DNA from 2 places in the Rhizobium sp. WYCCWR 11146 genome. Region 1 is predicted to be linked to the other one. Evidence: riboswitches for the same ligand, from Rfam matches in the RefSeq annotation. Region 1 holds a riboswitch; the other holds the start of a gene.
The links. Region 1 has a riboswitch for S-adenosylmethionine ahead of HX899_RS15740 (O-succinylhomoserine sulfhydrylase). Riboswitches for the same ligand answer to the same signal wherever they lie in the genome.
Positions count from the first base shown of each region.

Region 1 (4,205 bases):
CCATCATGGTTGCCGAACTCGGCTACGAAGGCGGCGATTCCTTCGTGCGAAACTGGGCTGAGAGCGTAACGAAACGCTATCCCCAGTTCCCGGCCCTCAGCGCCGTTATCTACTTCAACGACCGTGAAGTCTATCCGTGGCCGGACGGCTATGGCCGCCCCGACTGGCGGGTCGTCCGCGAAAGCATCAATTGAACAACAAGGAACCTGAACATGTCCATGCTTCAAAAAATGTTCCTGGCCGTGGCCCTGACCAGCGGTATCGCCACGGCCGCGTCCGCTGCCGGAACCAATGAGCCTGCGGGGATCGAGACCGCAAAGCCGATGAGCAGCGCGGAAATCTATCGGCTCTACAACCAGAATTCCTGGATGTGGAAAGCCGGCGCCGGCTACTTCTCCGCAAAGGCGCGTCGCTTTACCGCCTGGTCGCGGGAAAATGGCTCGCCGTCCTTCGGCACGGGCCGCTGGTTCATCACGGAGTCGGGTAAACTCTGCTTCAACGCCGACTGGCACGCCAAGACCGGAACGGCGACGGCGATCACCTGCTTCAGCCACCGCAAGAAGGGTGGCCTGATTTATCAGAAACGCGAACCGGACGGTGAATGGTACGTTTTCAAGAGCGCACCGGCACAAGCCACCGACGAATTCGCAAAGCTTCGCCACGGCGACTACGTGAGGTCTCAATTGGGGAGGATTGAGACGAGCGTCAGTAAGACCAAATAAAGGCGAAGCTAGGGGTTGCGCGCGGCCGAGGCGCCATCTGTATCCTTGTAGGAGCCGATGCCTGCGCGCAACCCTTTTCATAAAAGATTGCGAAGCGCCTTCAAAAGGCGGCGAACGGACGGCCGGGGCAGCTGGAGCGGGTGAAGGGAATCGAACCCTCGTATTCAGCTTGGGAAGCTGCTGCTCTACCATTGAGCTACACCCGCGATGATGCGAGATTTCCAACAGATGGGGGCCGCTGTCAAGTCGCGCCGGGTGCAACGCTTCAGATGCGGAAGTGTTTCGAGAGTTTCAGGCCCTGGGCCTGGTAGTTGGAGCCGAGGCCGGAGCCGTAGAGGCTGGCGGGCTTTTCCTGCATATGTTCGTAGACGAGGCGGCCGACGATCTGGCCGTCTTCGAGGATGAAGGGCACTTCGTGGCTGCGCACTTCGAGCACCGCGCGGCTGCCGCGTCCGCCGGCAGGCGCATGGCCGAAGCCCGGATCGAAGAAGCCGGCATAATGGACGCGGAATTCGCCGACCAGCGGATCGAAGGGGGTCATCTCGGCTGCGTAATCCGGCGGCACGTGCACGGCCTCGCGCGAGACGAGGATATAGAACTCATCGGGATCGAGGATCAGCTCGTTACGGCCGCGGCTGTGGAGCGGTTCCCAGAAATCGAAGAGGTCGTGCTCGGCCTTCTTGTCGACGTCGACGACGGCGGTGTGATGTTTTCCGCGATAACCGATCAGGCCGTCCTTGTCTCCGGCGAGGTCGATCGACAGGGCGATGCCGCCGCCGGATACGTTCGGCAGCTTGCTGGCGACCAGCGTCTCGCTCTCATGCAGCTTCAAAAGTTCCGGTTCGCCGAGCAGGGCCTGGCCGACGCGGAAACGGATCTGCGACAGGCGCGAGCCGCGGCGCACGACGATCGGGAAGGTGCGCGGGCTGATTTCGAGATAGAGCGGGCCGGAATAGCCTGCCGGGATCTTGTCGAATTCCTGGGCGTAATCGGTGATGACGCGGGTGAAGATATCAAGGCGCCCGGTCGAGCTTTTCGGATTGGCCGAGGCCGACATGTCGACCGGCAGCGCTAAGCTCTCCATCAGCGGCACGATATAGACGCAGCCGGTTTCGAGCACCGCCCCCTCGGAGAGGTCGATCACGTGCAGGCTCAGCCGGTCGAGCTTGTCGGACACCAGATGCGAGGGGCCTGGCATGAAGCTGGCGCGCACGCGAAAAGCCTTGCCGCCCAAGCGCAGGTCCAGGCTTGCCGGCTGGATCTGGTCGCGGTCCAGCTCCCGCTCGGAGATCAGACGCCCCGTTTCGAACAGCGCGGAGATCGCGCGATCCGCCAGAATTCCCGTTTCGCGAGCCATCATGCCTCATCCATCATTTGCCGCCGACAAAACCAAACTCGGGGAATTGACGCAAGCAGCTAACAGCAGTATTGCAGAATTATCCCGTGGTGATTTGGCCGGTCGGCTTGCAGCCACGTTAAACAAGTGGCTAAAAAGACCGGGTTGAAACCGGTCTGCTTTTGCGACCGGTTTTTTTGTTATGTGAAGGTGATGGCATGAGCAAGACCTGGCGCCCGGCAACCCAACTCGTCCACGGCGGCACGCTGCGTTCGCAATATGGCGAGACGTCCGAGGCAATCTATCTCACCCAAGGCTTCGTCTATGAGACGTCGGAGGCGGCCGAAGCCCGCTTCAAGGGCGAGACGGAGGGCTTCATCTACGCCCGCTACGGCAGCCCCACCAACGACATGTTCGAAAAGCGCATGTGCATGCTCGAAGGCGCCGAAGACGCCCGCGCCACCGCTTCCGGCATGGCAGCCGTCACCGCGGCGATCCTCTGCCAGCTGAAATCAGGCGATCATATCGTCGCCGCCCGTGCTCTCTTCGGTTCCTGCCGCTGGGTCGTCGAGACGCTGGCGCCGAAATACGGCATCGACTGCACGCTGATCGACGGCCGGGATCTGGCGAACTGGGAAAAGGCAATCACGCCGAAGACCAAGGTGTTCTTCCTGGAAAGCCCGACCAATCCGACGCTCGAAGTGATCGATATATCAGGCGTTGCCAAGCTCGCCAACCAGATCGGCGCCAAGGTCGTCGTCGACAACGTCTTTGCGACACCGCTCTTCCAGAAGCCCTTGGAGCTCGGCGCCCATATCGTCGTCTATTCCGCCACCAAGCATATTGACGGCCAGGGCCGCTGCCTCGGCGGCGTCGTACTTTCCGACAAGGAATGGATCGACGAGAACCTGCACGACTATTTCCGCCATACCGGCCCGGCGATGTCGCCGTTCAATGCCTGGACGCTGTTGAAGGGCATCGAGACGCTGCCGCTGCGCGTGCGCCAGCAGACCGAGAACGCGGCAAAGATCGCCGATTTCCTGGCCGAGCAAGGCAAGGTCGCCAAGGTGATCTATCCCGGCCGCAAGGACCATCCGCAGGCCGATATCATCGCCAAGCAGATGACCGGCGGCTCGACGCTGGTCGCCTTCGAGCTGAAGGGCGGCAAGGATGCGGCCTTCGCGCTGCAGAACGCGCTCGAGATCATCAAGATCTCCAACAATCTCGGCGACAGCAAGAGCCTGATCACTCATCCGGCAACGACGACGCACAAGAACCTGACCGAAGAGGCGCGCGCCGAACTCGGCATTTCTCCGGGCACGGTCCGCCTTTCGGCCGGTATCGAGGATACCGATGACCTGATCGAGGATTTCGCTCGGGCGCTCGCCAAGGTCTCGGCCTGATCGACAGATAAACGGCCGGACCTCACCAGGGTTCGGCCGAATCTCATTAAAGCGCGTCGCGATCTTTCAGATTCGCTCCTCGCGCTTTAGTTTTTGTTTTTACGCATGTCGCGCAAAACCGCTGCACACTTTTGCGCGCCATGCTTGGGGTTCGGCCGTTCCGGATCTCACCAAGGTGAGACCGGGGGAACAAGTTTGCCCGCCGTGGCGTTCCGAAACGGAATTAACACTGACAATTAGGCTTAACGATCGAAAGCCCTGGGGATCACAGCCATTTCAGCGATGATAATTGTTCCGTTTCTTGACGGACAGGGCCTCTTATAAGATACGGGTAACATATCTTGACTAAGGTGCAAGGCATGTATCGCGCCCTCACAAGAGAGATCGAAGTAGTCGTCGAGCCGTTCTATCTGGAGGAGCAATCCGATCCGGAAGACGATCGCTATGTCTGGGGTTACCGGATTGTCATCAGCAACAATTCCGGCATAGCCGTTCGGCTGGTCAATCGTTACTGGAACATCACCGACCAGAACGGCCAGGTGGACGAGGTGACCGGCCCCGGCGTCGTCGGCGAGCAGCCGCGGCTCAGCCCCGGCGACACCTACGAATATTCCTCCGGCTGCCCACTCGACACGCCCTCCGGGCTGATGTTCGGCCATTACCAGATGGAAACGGACGACGGCGAGATGTTCGATGTCGACATCCCCGCCTTCTCGCTGGATTCACCAGGGCTGCTGCGCGTGC
Region 1 covers NZ_JACCEY010000021.1:4,574-8,778, reverse strand. The annotation lists gene HX899_RS15760 (glycoside hydrolase family 26 protein) at 1-194, shown strand, start outside; gene HX899_RS15755 (DUF995 domain-containing protein) at 213-722, shown strand; tRNA gene HX899_RS15750 (tRNA-Gly) at 855-928, opposite strand; gene HX899_RS15745 (2'-deoxycytidine 5'-triphosphate deaminase) at 988-2,082, opposite strand; SAM riboswitch at 2,156-2,234, shown strand; gene HX899_RS15740 (O-succinylhomoserine sulfhydrylase) at 2,277-3,461, shown strand; gene apaG (Co2+/Mg2+ efflux protein ApaG) at 3,821-4,205, shown strand, end outside.

Region 2 (4,205 bases), on a different contig from region 1:
GCATCCGGCCAGACCTGTGTCTCCAGGCAGAAGCCGGCGAATGGGCCGTATTTGCGCCCGCCGATGCCGGGCGCCGCGACATCGAGCTTGAAGCCGGCATAGAACTGCACGCCTGGCTCCGTGCTGCGCACTTCCAGCGACACACCGGAATAGAGGCTGCGGGCAAGCGCGACGCTCCGCTTGGCGGTACGCTCGCCCGACAGGCAGAAATTATGGTCGTAAAACGCTTGTTGGCTGCCGACGAAACGCTTCATCGGCGCCATCTCGCGGAAATCGAATTCCGTGCCCTCGACGGGACGGATCTCACCGGTCGGCACCTGCTTCTCATCAGTCGGCAGATAGTGATCGGCGGCTATCATGATGTCATGGCCAAGTGCATCTTCGCGGCCGTCGAGATTGAAATAGGCGTGCTGGCAGACATTGGCGAGCGTCGGCTGGTCGCTGGTCGATTCGTAGGTGATCGACAGTTCACCATTGCCATGCACCCAGAAAGTCGCCTGGATGGTGCAATTGCCGGGATAGCCGGCGCGGCCATCGGGATCGACGATCTTCAGCACCACGCGGTCGTGGTCATGCTCGACGATCGTCCAATTGCGTTTGGCGATATTGTCGCTGCCGCCATGCAGATGCGTGACGCCGTTTTCATTCGGCTCGAGCTGATAGTCCTTGCCGTCAAGCGTGAACCTGCCGCCGCCGACGCGGTTGGCGCAGCGGCCGGGCGTCGCGCCGAAGTAGGACGAATAGAGGAGGTAGCTGTCGAAATCGTCGAAGCCGAGCTGCAGCGGCGCATCATGTCCCTCGAGACGCAGATCCTGGATGACCGCGCCCCAGCTGATGATCTTGGCCGTCAGCCCGCCGCCCTTGATCACGACGCGATAGACGGTCTCGCCCGCCTGCGTCTGCCCGAAAACGTCCCGCTCCAACTTATCCGACATGATCGACCGTCCATTCTGTCCCTGCTGAAAATTCCTCAATTCGGAATCGATTTGAGGAATGTGCAGCGATTGAAAGTGTGCATTGCACGTCCGACGAAGACGCGCGGTGTGGTAGGCTTCAGGACAGGAACCTGCCCGGATTTGCTTCGATCCGCAACCGGCGGATCAGAAAGAAAAGCCACAGCAGTGGTGCGGCGGCATCGGCTCCAGGCGTGATCGGCAACGGTCAGAGATCGCTGCCGATCTCTTCCACATCAAAGGGCGTCGTCTGGTAGATTTCGTTGATCCAGTTGCCGAACAAAAGATGCGCATGGCTGCGCCAGCGGTTCTGCGGCGCAAGCGCCGGATCGTTATGCGGGAAGTAATTGTGCGGCATCTTGATCGGCACGCCGGCATTGACGTCGCGGAAATACTCGTCGGAAAGCGACGTGGAATCATATTCGACGTGGTTGAACATGTAGAGCCGCCGGCCCCTCTTCTCATGCACGAGGCAGACGCCCATTTCGCTGGACTCCATCAGGATCTCCAGGCTTTCGGATTTCTCGATATCGGCGCGGCGCACTTCGGTCCAGCGCGACACCGGCACTTCGAAATTGTCGGAAAAGCCGTTGAGATAGATCGAGGAAGGCTTCAGGTTCCGGTGGCGGTAGACGCCGAAGGCCTTCTCTTTCAGCTCGTATTTCGGAACGCCGTGAAAATGATAGACTGCCGCCATCGCGCCCCAGCAGACGTTCATCGTCGAATGGACATTCGTTTCCGTCCAGTCAAGAATCTCCTGCATCTCCGGCCAATAGGTGACATCCTCATAGGGCAAAAGCTCGATCGGCGCCCCGGTGATGATGAAGCCGTCGAACTTGCGGTGCTTTACTTCTTCCCAGGTCTGGTAGAAGGCAAGCAGATGGTCCTCGGACGTATTCTTCGCCTTGTGGCCGCCGATACGGATAAGCGACAGCTCCACCTGCAGCGGCGAGGCGCCGACGAGACGGGCCATCTGCAGTTCGGTCTTGATCTTGTTCGGCATGAGGTTGAGCAGCCCGATCTGCAACGGTCGGATATCCTGACGGATCGCCAACGTCTCGGTCATCACCCGCACACCCTCCTGAACCAGGGTTTCGAAGGCGGGCAGCGTATCGGGGATCTTGATGGGCATTGCGGTCACTCGATCAAAAACAAAAAACCGGCGGCGACAAAAATCGCTACCGGTCCGCACGCGGCCCTTTAGCGACTTTTTTAACGTGGCTGCAAGCCGGCCGGCCAAATCACCACGGAGGCCTTAATTAGACCCAGTCGGATTGCGAATCAACTGGCGAATACATGCAGGAGAGACTCATGCAAGCATCATCACACTTTAATGACTGATAGAATCTGTTGATAGACCGGTAACGCCACCATGTTATTTATAAGGGTATGGGCGATTTGGAAAAGCGTAATGGCAGATAAAGTCGAGGGGAGGCCGGGCATCCGGAGGCAGGATAGGGTAGGGTATGATTTAAGCCTGACATATCGCCTCGGCGTCATGTTCTCAGCATTCTGGAATTCGGAAGTGCGTGGCAAGGTGCTGTTTCTGGCGACCGTGCTGATCCTCGTTATCCTGGCGACGTCCTACGGCCAGGTCATTTTGAACGAGTGGAATGCGCCCTTCTACGACTCGCTGGAGCGCCGCGACCTCGGCGAATTCTTCCACCAACTCGAAATCTTCGCGATGATCGCCGGCACACTGCTGCTGCTCAACGTGCTGCAGGCCTGGCTGAATCAGATGACGGCGCTCTATATGCGCGAAGGCTTGTCCCGCGATCTGGTTGACCAGTGGCTGAAGCGCAAGCGGGCGCTGCGGCTTGCCTCCAGCGGCCTGATCGGCGTCAATCCGGACCAGCGCCTGCACGAAGATTCCCGCAACCTCGCCGAAAGCACGACGGGATTGGTTCTCGGCCTGCTGCAGTCGACCATTCTTCTGGTGAGCTTCATCGGCGTGCTCTGGGAACTTTCCAGCGGCTTCATCTTCCGCATCAGCGGCCATAGCTTCTCCATTCCAGGCTACATGGTCTGGGCGGCGATTTTCTATGCCGCTTCCGCCTCGGTGCTGAGCCAGGTCGTCGGTCGGAAGCTGGTGAAGCTCAATGCCGACCGTTTTTCGAAAGAGGCCGAGCTTCGCTTCACGCTGATGCATGCCAATGAGAACATGCCGGCAATTACTGTTGCCCGCGGCGAGGAGAACGAACGCCGGCGCATCAACACCGACATCAGCTCGGTCCTGACAGTCGTCAAGCGGCTTGCCATGGCCAATACCAATCTCACCTGGGTTTCGGCCGGCTATGGCTGGCTGGTGATCGTCATCCCGATCATCGTTGCCGCCCCCGCCTATTTCTCTGGCGGCCTCACCCTCGGCCAGCTGATGATGTCGGTCGGTGCCTTCAACCAGGTCAACACGGCGCTGCGCTGGTATGTCTCCAATTTCGGCCCGATCGCCGAATGGCGCGCCACGCTGATGCGCGTCACCGATTTCCGCCAGGCGCTGGTCGAGATGGAAGAGGACTTCGACCTCAAGGACAGCATCGCCTATGAAAACGCCGCGCCCGACACGCTGACGTTGAAGGATGTGGTGATCGTCGCCAAGGTCGGCGAAGACATCGAGGAATGCGGCGGTTTTCGCCTGCGTGAAACCGATGTCGTGATCAAGGCCGGCGAAAAGATCATGATCAACGGCGATCACAGCGTCAATCGCAAGCTGCTCTTCCAGGCGATGGCCGGCCTCTGGCCGTGCGGCAGCGGCACGATAGGCCTGCCGCCAATCGACGACATGCTCTTCGTTCCGCAGGTTGCCTATGTTCCCGGCGGCACGCTGCGCGAGGCGCTGGCCTTTCCCGAACGTCCCGAAGCCTACGAGAAAGCCGCCGTCGAGGCGGCCCTCGACAAGGTTGGTCTCCATTCGCTGATCGCAAGGCTCGATACCCGCGCCCGCTGGGACAAGATGCTCGACGGCGACCAGCAGAAAGCGATCGGATTTGCCCGGCTGCTTCTCGTGCGCCCGCGCTGGATCATCTTCGACGAAGTGTTGGAAGGCATGGAGCCGGAATTACAGGAAACGATGGCCAAACTGCTCACCTCGATGCCCGAAAGCGGCATGATCTATATCGGCCGCTCCGAGGCCTATCTCGAGGCGCTGAGGCCGCGCGTGCTGCATCTGCAGGCGCTGCCGTCAGCATCCGAGGAGCCGCCTGCCGTCCAGACCGGCGCCAGCGCCAGTGCGGGCGCTGCCGCCGTGCCCGCGCC
Region 2 covers NZ_JACCEY010000019.1:210,316-214,520, reverse strand. The annotation lists gene HX899_RS14210 (aldose epimerase family protein) at 1-935, opposite strand, end outside; gene metA (homoserine O-succinyltransferase) at 1,162-2,085, opposite strand; SAM riboswitch at 2,134-2,211, opposite strand; gene HX899_RS14200 (ABC transporter ATP-binding protein/permease) at 2,326-4,205, shown strand, end outside.
Region 2: it holds a riboswitch for S-adenosylmethionine, as region 1 does, so the genes downstream of both, metA (homoserine O-succinyltransferase) here and HX899_RS15740 (O-succinylhomoserine sulfhydrylase) in region 1, are expected to answer to the same signal.